2 linked regions of the Victivallis sp. Marseille-Q1083 genome follow. The protein of the gene in region 1 interacts with the protein of each later gene in a pairwise test. Links are inferred from orthologs where the notes say so. Each region holds a gene or a part of one and is shown in the gene's direction. Other genes may lie near its edges. The genes, in order: eno and rpe.

What was found.
Region 2: the proteins of eno (region 1) and rpe interact in binary tests that used the Escherichia coli proteins (3 or more experiments, as listed by UniProt). The link is inferred for Victivallis sp. Marseille-Q1083 from one-to-one orthologs.

The regions. Positions count from the first base shown.
Region 1 is NZ_CAHJXL010000002.1:823,613-831,069, forward strand. The notes cover bases 3,110-5,991. They hold eno (phosphopyruvate hydratase), read left to right. Parts: upstream 3,110-3,854; coding sequence 3,855-5,129; downstream 5,130-5,991. Other genes in these bases: HWX74_RS19420 (NAD(P)/FAD-dependent oxidoreductase), read left to right, coding at 3,110-3,795; HWX74_RS19430 (endonuclease/exonuclease/phosphatase family protein), read right to left, coding at 5,216-5,991. Outside these bases: HWX74_RS19405 (hypothetical protein), read left to right, coding at 1-1,178; HWX74_RS19410 (radical SAM protein), read right to left, coding at 1,200-2,066; HWX74_RS19415 (zinc ribbon domain-containing protein), read right to left, coding at 2,070-2,459; more of HWX74_RS19420, read left to right, coding at 2,620-3,109; more of HWX74_RS19430, read right to left, coding at 5,992-6,022; preprotein translocase subunit YajC, read left to right, coding at 6,259-6,708; protein translocase subunit SecD, read left to right, coding at 6,738-7,457. UniProt on the Escherichia coli protein: Catalyzes the reversible conversion of 2-phosphoglycerate (2-PG) into phosphoenolpyruvate (PEP). It is essential for the degradation of carbohydrates via glycolysis.
Region 2 is NZ_CAHJXL010000001.1:1,372,824-1,380,310, forward strand. What follows is about bases 4,576-7,487. They hold rpe (ribulose-phosphate 3-epimerase), read left to right. Parts: upstream 4,576-5,645; coding sequence 5,646-6,329; downstream 6,330-7,487. Other genes in these bases: HWX74_RS05400 (hypothetical protein), read left to right, coding at 4,576-5,623; gcvT (glycine cleavage system aminomethyltransferase GcvT), read left to right, coding at 6,421-7,487. Outside these bases: HWX74_RS05385 (U32 family peptidase), read right to left, coding at 1-1,522; HWX74_RS05390 (ABC transporter permease), read left to right, coding at 1,660-2,919; HWX74_RS05395 (ABC transporter ATP-binding protein), read left to right, coding at 2,929-3,660; more of HWX74_RS05400, read left to right, coding at 3,830-4,575. UniProt on the Escherichia coli protein: Catalyzes the reversible epimerization of D-ribulose 5-phosphate to D-xylulose 5-phosphate.

The DNA.
Region 1 (7,457 bases):
TCGGCACGGTGAAAAAAGCCGGCGCCGTTCGTCTGCCGTTGAACGACCTGACGAGCGGCCGTTATGAGTTGACTGCAGAGGTGCTGGATGGAGAGCGGCCGGTCAGCGGGCCGAACTGCTGGCCGCTGTGGGTGTTGCCGCAAGAAATCACCGTCGCCTGTCCGGCCAATGTGGTTTTCACCGATAAGAGTGAAGAAGCATTGCGGGCGTTGGCTTCCGGACAAAATGTCGTACTCGACGCCCACGCTTTGGGCGTGCGTCCGGATTACCTGCCGGCGGACTGGGGATCGGTTTACTGGTCGACCAGTTGGTTTTCGGGACAGGCGCGCCGTACGCTGGGCTTGTGGCTGGAAGAGGACAGTCCGGTGTTCATGCATTTTGGCGCTCAGGGCTTCGGCGACTGGATCTGGTTCCGGCTGGCAGAAAACGGCCGGGCCTTCAAGTTGACCGGTTTGCCGGCGGATTATTGTCCGATTGCCATGCCGGTGCCGGATTTTCATTTCAATCAACTGCTTGGCACCATTTTCGCCGTCAAAGTCGGCGAGGGTAAATTGTTGGTCAGCGGCTACGATTTGAGCCGGGAATGGCCGGAAACCCGGCAGTTGAAAGCGAATCTGCTCGCCTGGGCCGGCGCGTCCGGATTTGAACCGGCGGCGGAAGTCTCCGCCGACTGGGTGCGGCAGTTGTTCCGGACGTTGGACACGGCAGCTTTGCCGCGGCCGGAGGAGTTCCGCCAGGCGGCCGTCTATTTGGAGCCGGCCGCCCGGTTGACTGAAATGGGGCGCGATGTGAATTGGGAGGCGAAATTTGACCGGGCCGATTTGGCCGACGATTGCAGTTACGAAGTGAGGAATGTTTCTTTGTGGGCCGACAGCGACGGACAATACTGGGTATTGCAGCCGAATAGTCTGATCACCCTGAAATTCCCGTCCGGCGAAACCGGCCGGCTGCTGGTGCGTTTTCGCGATCCGAACCGCAACAACCGCAGCGGCGAGGGCGTGTTCGAAGGCCGGCCGTTCTCCGTGCCGGTTCATCAGGACAATCCGGCCGGCGTCTATTGGCTGGAATTGCGTGTCGACCGGGAGGACTCGCTGGATGGAGAACTGAATTTCCAGGTGACGCCGCAGAGTGGGCCGAATTTGATGATCGACCGTTTCATCTATCTGCCGAACCGGTAGAACGTCGGCCGTCGGCCGTTTTCAGAGAAACAGCGGCAGCCGGCCGGGACCGTGGCGGTCGAGCCGGCCGCTGGACAACAGTCGGTCGAGCTGGCGCAGCAAGGCCGGTTGGCCGGCCGGGAAACGGCCTTCCAGCGGAACCGGGTTGGAGCTGTGGTTGGCGCGGAAGACCGTTTGATGGAGTTCCAGCCGGGAGACCAGCGTCTGCAGTTCCTCGATGACCTGGTATTCGCTCAGCGCCTGGAAGCGGTCGAACGGTGTCTGGTCCGGCAATTCGACGAAACGCAGCGCCGACAACAGACGGGGCTGCATTCGGTTCAGGATCGCGGCGGTCCGGATGGCATGGCCGGCGGAATATTCCGTCCCGCCCAGTCCCAGCAGAATCATCACCGAACAGCGCAGCCCGGATTGCTGGGCCTGGCGGACCGCTTGCACCATGCCCTCCGCCGATTCCGTTTTACCGACCCGGTCCAGCAGCTGCTGGTCGCCGCTTTCCAGGCCGATATAGAGCGTATGGAGTTTCGATTGCCGCAGTTGCCGCAGTTCCGCCTCGGAATATTTGAGAATGGAACTGGCGTTGGCATAGATGCCGACGCGGGCCAGTTGCGGAAAGAGTTCGTTCAAATTTTGCAGATAACGCTGCAAACGTTCGAACGGCAGGAACATCACGTCGCCGTCCGCCAGAAAAATCCGGCGGGCAGCCGGATAGCGCCGGGCGCCGGAGACGAACTCCTGCCATACTTCTTCCGGCGGGCGCGGCGCGTAACGCACCGTTTTGTACATGCCGCAGAAACGGCAGCAATTGTGCGGACAGCCGTAAGCCACTTGAAAAATCAAACTGTCCGCTTCCGCCGGCGGCCGGAACAACGGTTCACGGTAATGAATCATCGTTCAATTCCAGCCGAACATCCAGACATTCAAATATCGATTGCAAAGCACCCAGATCAGCAATGCCAGCAGCAGCACGCCCAGACAGCCGATGCCGGAACGGGCCCGCTGGGGCTCTCCGGCCGGCCAGCGGGTGCCGCAGTGGTTGCAGACCATTTCGATGTCGCTGCCGCCGAGCAACCCCAGCAGCAGGCCCCACCAGCCGAACAATAACCAGCCCAGGCAGCCGCAGCCGGGACTGTATTCCCTTCGAACCGCTGAAATTTGGGTCGAGCCGCAATTCGGACAGCGAACCGGCGGGGCGGACGGTTCCGGTTCGGTCATGGTACCGCAGTTTGGACAGTAATGCTGTCCGGCTTCCAGTTGGCTGCCGCAGTGATCGCATTGTTTCATAAAAACATCTCCATTTGGTTTTAACATATCACCGCCGGAAGCGACTGCAAGTTTCCGAAGGAAAAAAATGAGCTTGCTCATTTGCATTCCGCCCCGGCGCGATACATCTTATGACAAGATTTTTTGATTTGAAATGATCAATTCAGCAGTGAGGAGACCCATGAATATTGTCATCATCGGCGGCGGCTGTGCCGGCTTTGAAGCGGCGCTGGCCGCACGGCGGCAGAATCCGGATTGTGCCATTCAATTGTTCAGCGAAGAGAGTGTCCGGCCTTATCGCCGGCCGGCCCTGCCGCGTTTGCTGACCGAAACCGTCCCGGATTTGCAGTTTTATCTGAAGGATGAAGCATTTTTTGCCGAACAGAAAATCGAATTGGTCCTGAATCGAAAAGCGGTGGAAATTGATCGCGACGCCCATCTGGTGCGATTCGCCGACGGGTCCAGCGCCGATTATGATAAATTGTTGCTGGCGACCGGCTCCAATCCGTTTCGACCGCCGGTTGAAGGCAGCAGCCTCGAAGGCGTGCTTTGTTGCCGCTCTTTGATCGATGTGAAACGGATTGCGGCGGCGATTGAAGGCGGCGCGAAGCGCATCGTCGTCATCGGCGGCGGCTTGCTGGGATTGGAATTGACCGACAATCTATTGAAGGCCGGGATGACGGTAACGGTGGCCGAAGGCTGTCCGACCATTCTGCCCAAGCAACTGGACAGTGAAGGCGCCGCACTGCTGGCGCAGTCGATCGCGGCGCAACCGGGGCTGTCGGCTCATTACGGCGCCTGTGTGCAGGCGCTGCTCGGCAAAGAACGGGTGACGGAAGTGGCGTTGGCGGATGGCGCGGTGGTGCCGGCCGATCTGGTCATTTTGTCGGTCGGCGTCCGTTCCAATGCCGCGCTGGCGGAGCGCGCCGGATTGCCGGTCGAGCGCGGGCTGGTCGTCGATGAGCATTTGCAGAGTGCCGATCCGGATATTTACGGCGCCGGCGACTGTGCATCGGTTGCCGGATTCTGTCCGGGGTTATGGCCGGTGGCGCGGGATCAGGGACGGGCGGCAGGCATCAATATGGCCGGCGGCGCCGCCGCGTTTCAACCCGGCAATTATCCGGCCCGGCTGGTGGCGTTCGGCACCAAGCTGTTCAGTATCGGTGACAACGGCGCCGGGACCACCGGGGCCATCCAGGTGGCCGATCGGATCTATCGCCGGTTGAGTTTCGATGCGCAGGAACGGCTGTGCGGCGTTATCCTGATCGGCGAAATCGGCGATGCTGCCAGATTGCAGCAGGCGTTGGAGCAAAAAATGACCCGGACGGAGTTGCAAAATAATAATTTGCTGATATAATGGATGAGGTAGAGCAGTAATTGCAGTTTTAATTTCGAAAACAATCTGGAGGAAGCATCATGTCGACAATCAGCACCATCCATGCCCGGGAAATTCTCGATTCGCGGGGCAATCCGACCGTCGAAGTCGAAGTGGTTCTGGAAAGCGGCGCCGTCGGCTCGGCGGCGGTGCCGTCCGGCGCCTCGACCGGCAGCAACGAAGCGCTGGAATTGCGGGACGGCGACAAACAGCGTTATGGCGGCAAGGGCGTATTGAATGCTGTCAAAAACGTCAATGAAATTATCCAGCCGGAATTGGAAGGCATGGATGCGCTGGACCAGCTCGGCATCGATCAGACGATGATCGAACTGGACGGTACTGCGACCAAGAGCAAACTCGGAGCCAACGCCATTCTCGGGGTTTCGCTGGCGACGGCCCACGCGGCGGCCAATTATTTGAACCTGCCGCTGTTCCGCTATCTCGGCGGAGTCAACGGCAAAGTTTTGCCGGTGCCGATGATGAATATCATCAACGGCGGATCGCATTCGGATGCGCCGATCGCTTTTCAGGAATTCATGATCCGGCCGGTGGGTGCCGAGTCATTCAGCTCCGGGCTGCGCATCGGCGCGGAAGTGTTCCATGCGCTGAAAAGTATTTTGAAGGAAAAACGCCTGAGTACTGCCGTCGGCGATGAAGGCGGTTTTGCCCCGAATTTCAGCGGCGGCACCGAGGAAGCGCTCGGTTGCATCCTGAAGGCGGTTGAGTTGGCCGGTTATGCGCCGGGAACGGATGTGAAAATTGCGCTCGATTGCGCCGCTTCGGAATTTTTTGCCAACAACATTTATGATTATACGAAATTCGAAGGGGCTTCCGGCGCCAGACGGGATGCCGCCGGGCAGGTGGATTATCTCGAAAAATTGATCGATTCCTATCCGATCGATTCCATCGAGGATGGCATGGCGGAGAACGATTGGGAAGGCTGGCAGCATCTGACCGAACGGCTCGGCGGCCGCTGTCAGTTGGTCGGCGATGACCTCTTTGTCACCAATGTCAACTATTTGGCCAAGGGAATCGCCATTGGCGCCGCCAATTCCATTTTGATCAAAGTCAATCAGATCGGTACTTTGACCGAGACGCTGGATGCTATCGAGATGGCGCACCGGGCCGGTTATACGGCGATCATCAGCCATCGTTCCGGCGAGACGGAGGACACTTCCATCGCCGACATCGCGGTGGCGACCAATGCCGGCCAGATCAAGACCGGCTCGCTGTCGCGGACCGACCGGATCTGCAAATACAATCAACTGCTGCGGATTGAAGAGATGCTTGGCGCGATGGCGCGCTACGGCTGCTAATCGCGAAGGCAGTGGTTCTCAAACCTGGTCCCGGACGGAATGAAATCCGGCCGGGACCAGGTTTACCGGCCTTGCGCGGCTGATGATTACGGCTGCGGGGTCCGGCGTAACGTTGCCATGACCGGACGATGGTCGGAAGCCATCACTTCGCCGATGACCTGGTGGCGGACGATTTCGAAAGCATTTTTGGGCGTGAAAGCGATATAATCGAGTTGTTGTTCCGGTTGGTCGGCCGGCCAGGATTTACTGCCGCCGTGATCGTTGGTCAAGGTCCAGTTTTTTCGCAGCGCTTCGATGCAGGCGGCATCCGGCTCCTGATTCAGATCGCCGACCAGAATTGCCGGATAATATTTTTTACTCTGCACCAGTTGGTCGATTGCGTCGACGGATTGGAGGCGGAGGTCTTCCAGTTCCGGTTCCCAGACAAAATGGGTGACGATGAAATAGAACGGCTGTTCGGCGGCGACTTTGACGACCAGTGCGGCACGGGGTTCGGCGTTGCCGTCGCCGGGCAGCGGAAGTTTGTCGACGACTTCCAGCGGATATTTGCTGAGAACGGCATTGCCGTATTGGGAGGTGCCCTCGTGAAAGGCAACCGCCTTGATGAAGGCGGGGTGCATATTGAGCAATTGTCCCAGTTCCCGGGGGATGTCGCTGCGCTGGGAACGCGGATTGTTGATATCCACTTCCTCCAGACCGATGACATCCGCCCCGTTGGCGCGAATCACTTCCGCCAGGCGCGGCAGATTGAACTGGTCGTCCATGCCGATGCCGGCGTGGATGTTGTAGGTCATGATTTTGATCTCCTGCGGCGCAGCGGTACCGCAGCCGCCGATCAGGACGCCGGCACTCACCAGGCCCGGCAGCAAACAAAATTTCCCCAAACGCTTCATAATCGGTTCTCCGGTGTATAATAAGGTTCTCTCGTTGGTTTTACAATATGGGATAAACGGCAGTGTGTCAAGATCGGAAGCGAAATTTCGGCGAGAGTTGAGGAAATATGATACTTTTTCGGTCGCGTCATTTGCGAAGCGAGGCTTGAAGGTGTATTTTCCCCGTTGACTTATTGTTTGATTTGAGTTGATTTATGAACTGATAAGTGGAAACATAACATAGGAGACCCAAGAACATGTATCACTACACGGTATCGACTGCAATTTTGGCGGCGGATGGCAATGCGGAAGCGCAAAACGCGGCACCGGTGGCTCCGGCCGGCGGCGAACAGTTGCAGGTGACTATCGAAGGCCAGCAGGTGCCGGAAGAGGCGCCGGCGCAGCCGCAGGCCCAACAGGGCGGAATGCTCGGCATGCTGCCGTTCATCATTTTGATTGCCCTGATGTTCTTTCTGATGATTCGTTCGCAGAAAAAGCAGGCCAAGAAACGGCAGGAAATCCTTTCCCAGATCAAAAAAGGGGACAAAGTGGTCACCAATGCCGGTATTTACGGTGTGGTGCAGGAAGTGAAAGATCAGACTTATATTCTGGAAATTGCCGATAAAGTCCGGGTGGAAATGGTCAAGAACGGGGTGGCCGGCAAAGTCAATTCGGCGGAAGCGGCCGACGCCGGCAAAAACGCCTGAGAACCAAACCAGGCAGGCAACGGGGAATTATGAATAAGAAACCGTATGTATTGCGTCTTATCATCGCATTGGTGGTGGTGGCGATTTTTTCCTTTTCGATTTATCCGCTGACGCAGCGCGATTTTTACGATACGTTTCAGAATCTGTTGAAGGATCCGAACAGCGCCGAGGCGGCCGAATTGATCGCCGAAGCCAAATTGATGCAGGCGGCGGATGCGACGATTTATCCGTCGAATGCGCTGTTGGAGGCCGCCAACGCCAAAGGCATTCAATTGAAAAACCTGGTGAAAGGCAAGGATCTTCAGAACAACCGTGATGTCATCAGTCTGATCCGCAAGGAGAGCAGCAGTTCGATCCGGCTGGGTTTGGACCTCAACGGCGGGGTGGAGTTCATGCTGGAGCTGGTGCCGAATCAGGAGTTCCTGAGCAAATTCGAAGGCGCCGACAGCGAACAGTTGCAGAAGCGGATGCAAAGCGAGTTCAACAAATTCCGCGACCAGGCGATTGAAACTTTGCGCAAACGTCTGGAAGGGCAGAATATTTACGAAGCGGAAATCACCCCGGCCGGGGACAGTTTTATTGCTTTGCGGGTGCCGATCGTTGCCAAGGACGAAATGCTCAAGTTGATGGATATCATCAAGATGAGCGCCCGGCTGCGTTTCCACCTGGTTCATCCGCAGAACGACGAGTTGCGGAGTGCCTATCGGAGCGATCCGGAGCATTTTCAGGTACCGCCGGAATACATTCTC
Region 2 (7,487 bases), on another replicon or contig:
GTGACAGCGGCGAGAGTTCCGCTTTGATAAATTCCCAGCAGGCGCGGCGAAGTTTTTTCAACTCACTGGCCGGCAGAAAATAATCACCGTCGACTTCGGCCCGAACGACGGCGGCGCTGTATTGTTCGGAATTGCCGGCGGCAAATTCGCGTTCCAACGTTTCCGGCGTCAGGGCGTGTTTGGCGGCCGGCGGCAAATCCAGTTCCCGGCGCCAGATGAACGACTCCTCGGCATTGATGACTTCAACCGAAATTTCATCCCGGCGCAGCCGGACGGCCAGCTCCAGTTTGGTCCGCACCGGCGGCAGTTCAAGCGAACGCTCCGGAATGCTGGCGCCGATTTTGAAAATCCAGCCGCCCGGCACAACCTCCTTGTCACAGCAGATGAAACAATATTGGCCGGGCAAGACCTTCCGGGCCGGCTCGCTGTCGGCAAACAGCTTGGTCACCGTCAATGCCGGCCCTTCATCGCCGCTGGCCGGCTGAACCCGCAGCCGGTCGCCGATGTGCACTTTGCGGGCGGCTTTGAAACCAAAACCGTTCGGCAGCACCCGTTCCACCTTGCCGCACAGGGTGCCGGTGGCACCCAGCGTATCATGCTGGATCAAGGTCGCCATCGCTTCCTGGCTGAAAAAACCCTGCGACCATTTGCGGCCGCAGGTCTCGCTGAGCAGATTGCGGGCTTCGCCAAGCGTTTTACGGTCGAGCGTGTCGCCGGAGGCGTCCAGCACTTTGCGGTAGGCGCTGACCGCGTTGTAAACATAATCGGCCTGCCGCAGACGCCCCTCGATTTTCAGTGAAGCGATGCCGAGCTTTTTCAATTCCGGAATCAGCTCCAGCGTGCAGAGGTCCTGGGTGGAAAAGAAGAAGCCGTTGCCCTCTCGGCTGAAAAATCGCCGCCGGCACGGCTGTTTGCATTTGCCGCGATTGCCGCTGTAACCGCCGAGCCAGCTGGAAAAGAGACATTGGCCGGACAGGGAACAGCACAAAGCACCGTGGACGAACACTTCCAATTCCAGCTGGGTCGACGCCTTGAGCATCTTCAATTCATCCAGCGGCAACTGCCGTTCCAGAATGACCCGTTTGACGCCGGAAGCCTCGGCAAAACGGATGCCGGGAAGATTGTGAATGCCCATCTGGGTGGAAGCGTGGATCTCCAGCCCCGGGAAATATTCCCGGATGATGTGCAGCACGCCGAGGTCCTGGACGATGACGGCATCCGGCCCGATTGTCGCCAGATCACCGAGATAACCGACCAGCTCCGGCAGTTCTTTCTCCTTGATCAGCGTGTTCAACGTCGCATATACTTTGCGTTTGAGCTTGTGAGCGTATTCAACCAGTTGAGCGAATTGATCGGCGGTAAAATTTTCGCTGCGTTCCCGGGCGGTGAATTTCGGCAACCCGGCATAAACGGCGTCCGCTCCGGCGTCGAAAGCGGCGAGCGCGGTGGCCAGCGTCCCGGCCGGCGCCAGCAATTCCGGCAGCGGGTGCGGCGAAGGTTCGTTTGACTGAAGATTCGGCATGGTAACCTTTCCAAAAAAATTGCAAATAATCCGTCATATTCTCCTTACTATAGTTTTATTTGTCCGTTTTTAACAGTAAATTATGCGATAATTCGATTATTTTGAGCAACGGAACCGGAGGATTGGGCGGAACAAGCATGAACAGTGAACTTTTTTTGGCCTGGCGTTATTTGCGCCCGAAACGCAATGCATTGTCGATCATCACGATTTTGTCGATCCTCGGCGTGACCCTCGGCGTGGCGGTGTTGATGGTGGTGCTGGCGGTAATGACCGGCTTTACCGATGAAATGAAAGAAAAATTGCTGCAGACCCAGGCGCATCTGCAAATCCGCAGCAGCTACGCCAATTACATCGCCAATCCGCAGGCGGCAATTGACGCGGTCAGAGCCGTCGGCGGCGAGGCAGCCGGCGTCGTTCAGAATTTCGCGATGGTGCAGAACGGCAAACGGCTGCTGCCCAAGACGGTCCTCGGCATCGATCCGGCCGATTTCATGCAGCGGATGAAACTCGGCGATGTGCTGCGGCGCGGCAGCTTCGAGCTGCAGCCGGGCGAAATCGTCGTCAGTGAAACGATTGCCAGGGAGATGGGGCTGGATGTCGGGCGCAAATTGCTGCTGCACTCGCAGGAACGCATCGCCGGCATGTTCAACGTCGATGAGGACGGCAGTTTCCATTTCAAGGAAGAGGAAGTGTACCTGCCGATGGAATTGAAGGTGGCGGGAATATATTCGTTCGACAAATACGATTTCGACAGCAACATCCTGTTCCTCAACCGTGACGACGCCGCCGAACTGTTCAATATGCCGTGGGGAGCGGTGTCGACCGTTTACGGCTATGTGGCGGAACCGTTCGGTGTCGAAAAGGACGTCAAAGCGTTGCGGGAGAAATTGCCGCATATGTGGATCGCCAGTTGGAAAGATTTGAACCGGCAGTTGCTCGGCGTGCTGGCGATGGAAAAGGGCATGATGTTCTACCTGTTGGTCTTTATCGTGCTGGTGGCGGCATTCAGCATCGCCAATACGTTGATTTCCAGCGTCTATCAGAAAACGCGCGAAATCGGCGTCCTCAAGGCGCTCGGCGCCGGCGGCGGTCAGTTGATGCTGATTTTCATCCTGCAGGGAACGTTCGTCGGCGTGGTCGGCAATCTGCTCGGTTTTGCGCTGGGCTGGTCGGTGATTTTCTGGCGCAACGACATTCTGCACGGCATCGGCCGGCTGATGCAGCACGATTTCTTCCCGAAGGAAATTTATTTCTTCAGCGAGATGCCGGCCCATATCGTGCCGTTCGACGTGGCGCTGATTTTCATCGCCTCGGTGACGCTCTGCACGCTGGGAGCGGTGATCCCGGCCCTGCGGGCCGCCTGTCTGGACCCGGCCAAAGCATTGCGTTATGAATGAGGTGAGACGATGACGGATGAATATATGATCGAAACCGCCGGCCTGCGCAAAGGCTACCAGATCGGTCCGCGCCGGATTGAAGTGCTGCGCGACATCAATTTCAAAGTGCGGCGGCACAGTTGGACGGCGCTGCTGGGCGCGTCCGGTTCCGGCAAAACGACGCTGCTGAATCTGCTCGGGATCCTGGAGCGGCCGGACGGCGGCAACATTCGCTGTGCCGGCGTGGATTATGCTTCGCTTTCCGGCCGGGCGGCGGCGCGTTTCCGCAGCGAAAAGATCGGGTTCGTCTTCCAGAGCTATCATTTGCTGCCGGAACTCTCGATCGTTGAAAATGTCATGCTGCCGGCGATGCTGGCCCACCGGCGCGGCAACTGGCGTCAAAAGGCGGAAGAGCTGCTGTGCCGGATGGGGCTGGCCCAACGGCTGCGCCACCGGCCGGGAGAGCTGTCCGGCGGAGAGCAGCAGCGGGCGGCGATCGCCCGCTCGCTCATCAACGATCCGGAATTGCTGCTGGCCGACGAACCGACCGGCAACCTCGATTCGGCGACCGGCAATGAAATTCTGGAGGTCTTCCAGGCTTTGTGCCGCCGGGAGCGGCGGACGATCGTCATGATCACCCACAATGACAAAATCGCCGGGTTGGCGGACAAAATCGACTATTTGTGCGACGGCTGCTTGCAGTCCGGCGAACCGGAGCCGGAAGCGGCGGGCCAAGCGGAAATGGCGCCGGAGCCATTGTAATAAACGGCTTGCCGGCGGCCGGACGGTTCTTTTGCTTGAAAGCGCGCGGGCGGTGATTGACAAAACCATGTTGGCCATTTACAGTAATGGAATCGAGCGGTTGGTGAGGATTCGTTGCCGGAACAATAAAATTCGGGTAACGGGATATCAAACAATAGGGAGAGATGCGATGCTGAGAAAAATTTCAGGTTGGACCGGAGCCTTTCTGGGAGCGACTGTTTTGATCAATGGAGCGCTGGCGGCAACGCCGGCGGAAGAGTCGGAAAAGATTTTCAATACCGTTGCCGAAGAGCTCGATCGCGGCGGCTGTTATTACGAAATTGCCGCCACCAATGAATTGGCTGAAAATCTGCCGGAGACGATCAACGACATCGTCGGCTGGCTGGTGGCCGATGATATGGATGACTCCTTCAAGCTTCAGCTTGGCCAGATCATGGAAAAAGTCCGACTGGCGGTCGCTCTTGCCGGTATCGACCAGGTCGAAGGCTGGGGATTCAGCTCGGTCCGGTTGCCGGAAACGCTGGCCGACAACAAAAAATTGTACAACAACAAGATGTTTCTGGCCCGCAACCGGAATATGGAAGCCCGCGGCTTCTGGCAGTGGCTGGCCGCCCAGCAGAAGTTCCCTGCCGCGGATTTGGGCAAATTGCCGGCCGGAACCGTGGAAGCCGGCGTGATGACGCTGAATATCGACGCGATTTTCAATGAAATGCTGCATTCCGGCATGCTGCCGGACGAAGCGGTGATGGCAGTGACCGGTCAGTTGGATCAGCCGATCGGAAAAGACTCCGCTCTGACGCCGGCCCAGCTCATCAAGGCGGTTTCGGGAGAAATCCGTTTCGTACTGTTTTTCCTGCCGCAGGAAGACGGCGGCGAAGTGCCGGCTTTCGCCGTTCAGATCAGCGACCGGGACAACGCGCTTTTTCAGTTGATGCAAACCAAGCTGGTGCCGACCGGCTCTTTCGTCGAAGTGGATGGCCGGCTGGAACCGCTGGTGCCGGCCGGGGTGCTGCCGGAATTCATGACGCTCGCCTTCAGCAAGGCCGACAATGCGCTGCTGCTGGTCTCCAATCCGGAAGTGATCGATTATCTGGCCAAGGCGGCAGCCGGCGAAGTGCCGACTCTGGCCGGCCAGGCGGATTATCAACTGCTGACCAAAGGGCTGCCGGAGTCTGGCGATATGGTGGTATTCGTCGGTTCGAGACTGCCGGAATTCATGATAGACTTCCTCAAAAACATGCCGTTCATGGAAATGCAGAAAGAGTTCAATTTCGGTGATTTCATCTACCACACCGGAGGATTCGGCGTGCTGAATATCGATGCCGACGGCTGCCGGATGGTCAACAAGGGGACGCAGGAATTCAGCGAAGCCTCGCTGTTGAGCAAAGGAGCCCTCGTCGTCATTCCGCAGGTGATTGTCGGCGCCAAGATCTATGCGCAGCAGTTCGGACACACCCAGGGCTGGGACGGTGATGAGGACGATTACGAATGGTCCGACGACAGCGTGGCGGACTGCGGACTGCAATTGGCGAATCTGAAGATGGGATTGCGCCGTTACGCCGCCACCCATGACGGCAAATATCCGGCGGCGGACGGCTTGGCCGGTCTGCAGGAAGCGTTCGGTGACGACCCGGAGGCTCTGGAGTGGCTCGTTTGTCCGGAAGGGTTGGAGGATATTGCCGATGATTGGGATTCGGTTTCGGAAGCGAACAACTCCTATGTCTATCTGGGTGGAGCGGACACCAACGGCACGCTGCCGATCCTGTTCGACAAGCCGGGCAATCATTTGAGTGAGGTCAATGTGATCTTTGCCGACGGCAGCGTCGAAGCCATCGAAGCGGAAAATCTGGACAACTGCAAGGCGATCGTCAGTGCGATCCAGACGCAAAAACGTTATCCGGAAGCCGATTTCCTGAAGTTGATCCAGCAGGCGGAAGCCTTGGACAAGGCACTCAACGAATAAGGACTGTGCAAGGGGGCGAATCATGCGCGATATCCGTTGCTTGGCTCAAAATGGTTTGAAGGTGTCGCCGTCTCTGCTGGCGGCGGATTTCGGCGACTTGAACCGGCAGATTGCCGAAGTGACGACTGCCGGGGCGGACCTGTTGCATCTGGATATCATGGATGGCCACTTCGTCCCCAATCTGACGATGGGGCCGCCGGTGCTGAAGAGCATCCGGCCCTGCAGTGAATTGATTTTCGATACGCATCTGATGATTGCCGAGCCGTTGAAATACGTGACGGCATTCGCGGAGGCCGGCGCCGATCATCTGACGTTTCATCTGGAAAGTGAAAACGATCCGCTGGCGGTCATCAAAGCGATCCGGGCGGCCGGTTGCACCGTCGGGATCTCGTTGAAACCGGCAACTCCGCCGGAGGCAATCCACCCGTACCTGCCGGAAATCGATCTGGTGCTGGTCATGACCGTGGAGCCGGGCTTCGGCGGCCAGAGTTTCATGGCCAATATGGTGCCGAAAATCCGGGCGCTGCGGGAACGGATCGACGACTTGGCGCTGCCGATCCTTCTGGAGGTGGACGGCGGCATCGACGAACATACGGTTTCGGCGGCGGTGGATGCCGGGGCCGGGGTGCTGGTGGCCGGCACGGCGGTATTCCGTCATCCGGATGGCATGAAGGCGGCAATCGCCCGGTTGAAGGGGCAAAAATAAACGCTGCGGACTGTATGCAAAAAAAATTGAGTTGCGGACGCCGGTTTTCCGGCGTTCGCTGTTTCGAGCAGAATAACAGGATTGATGGCTTATGAGTGAGCAATTACAGCGGACGGTGCTGGCCGGCCGCCAGGTGGCGCTGGGCGCCAGGATGGTGCCGTTTGCCGGATGGGAAATGCCGGTGCAATATTCGGACGGCATCATCGCCGAACATCAACATACCCGGAATGCGGTGTCGCTGTTCGACATCTGCCACATGGGGGAATTTCAAATCAGGGGAACCGGAGCCGTGGCGGCGCTGGACCGGTTGCTGGCCCGGCCGGTGCTGGATCAGCCGATCGGCAGTTGCCGCTATAATTTTCTGCTGAACGACGCCGGCGGCGTGCTGGACGACCTGGTGGTTTACCGGATGGCGGCGGACGATTGTTTTCTGGTGGTCAACGCCGGAACCCGGGCCGCCGATGCGGCCCATTTGCGCGCCCTGCTGCCGGCGGGGGTGACGCTGGTGGATTTGTCGGACGGCCTGGCCAAACTGGATCTGCAGGGCCCGCGAAGCGCCGAGGTATTGGCGCAGCTCGGCGTCCCCGCCGCATCACTTCCGAAATATTTTCACTGGACGCTACTGGAAATTGCGCAAGTTCGCTGTATTTTAAGCCGCACCGGCTATACCGGCGAACTGGGATTCGAATTGTACTTCGATGTCGAAAAAGCCGGAGCGATGTGGGATCGGCTGTTGGAGGTGGAACCGGTCAAGCCGGCCGGACTGGGCGCCCGCGACACGTTGCGGCTGGAGATGGGTTATTCGCTCTATGGCCATGAACTGACGCCGGAAGTGACGCCGCTGGATGTCGGCGCCGCGCCGCTGCTGAAGCTGGCGGAACAGCCCGGCCGGGATTTTGTCGGACGGGCGGCATTGGAAAAGGCCGGCGTGCGGCGGCGGCTGATCGGCATCGGCTGCGAAGGCCGCCGGGCGGCCCGCGGCGGATATGCCGTCCGGGCCGGAGGCCGGACTATCGGAACGGTGACCAGCGGCGCCTTCGCCCCGTCACTCGGCGTTGCGGTGGCGCTGGCGTCGGTGACGGCGGATTGCGGACTGGAAATCGGCGATCCGGTCAGCATCGAAACGGAACGGGCGGCGATCGGCGGCAAGGTGCGGGC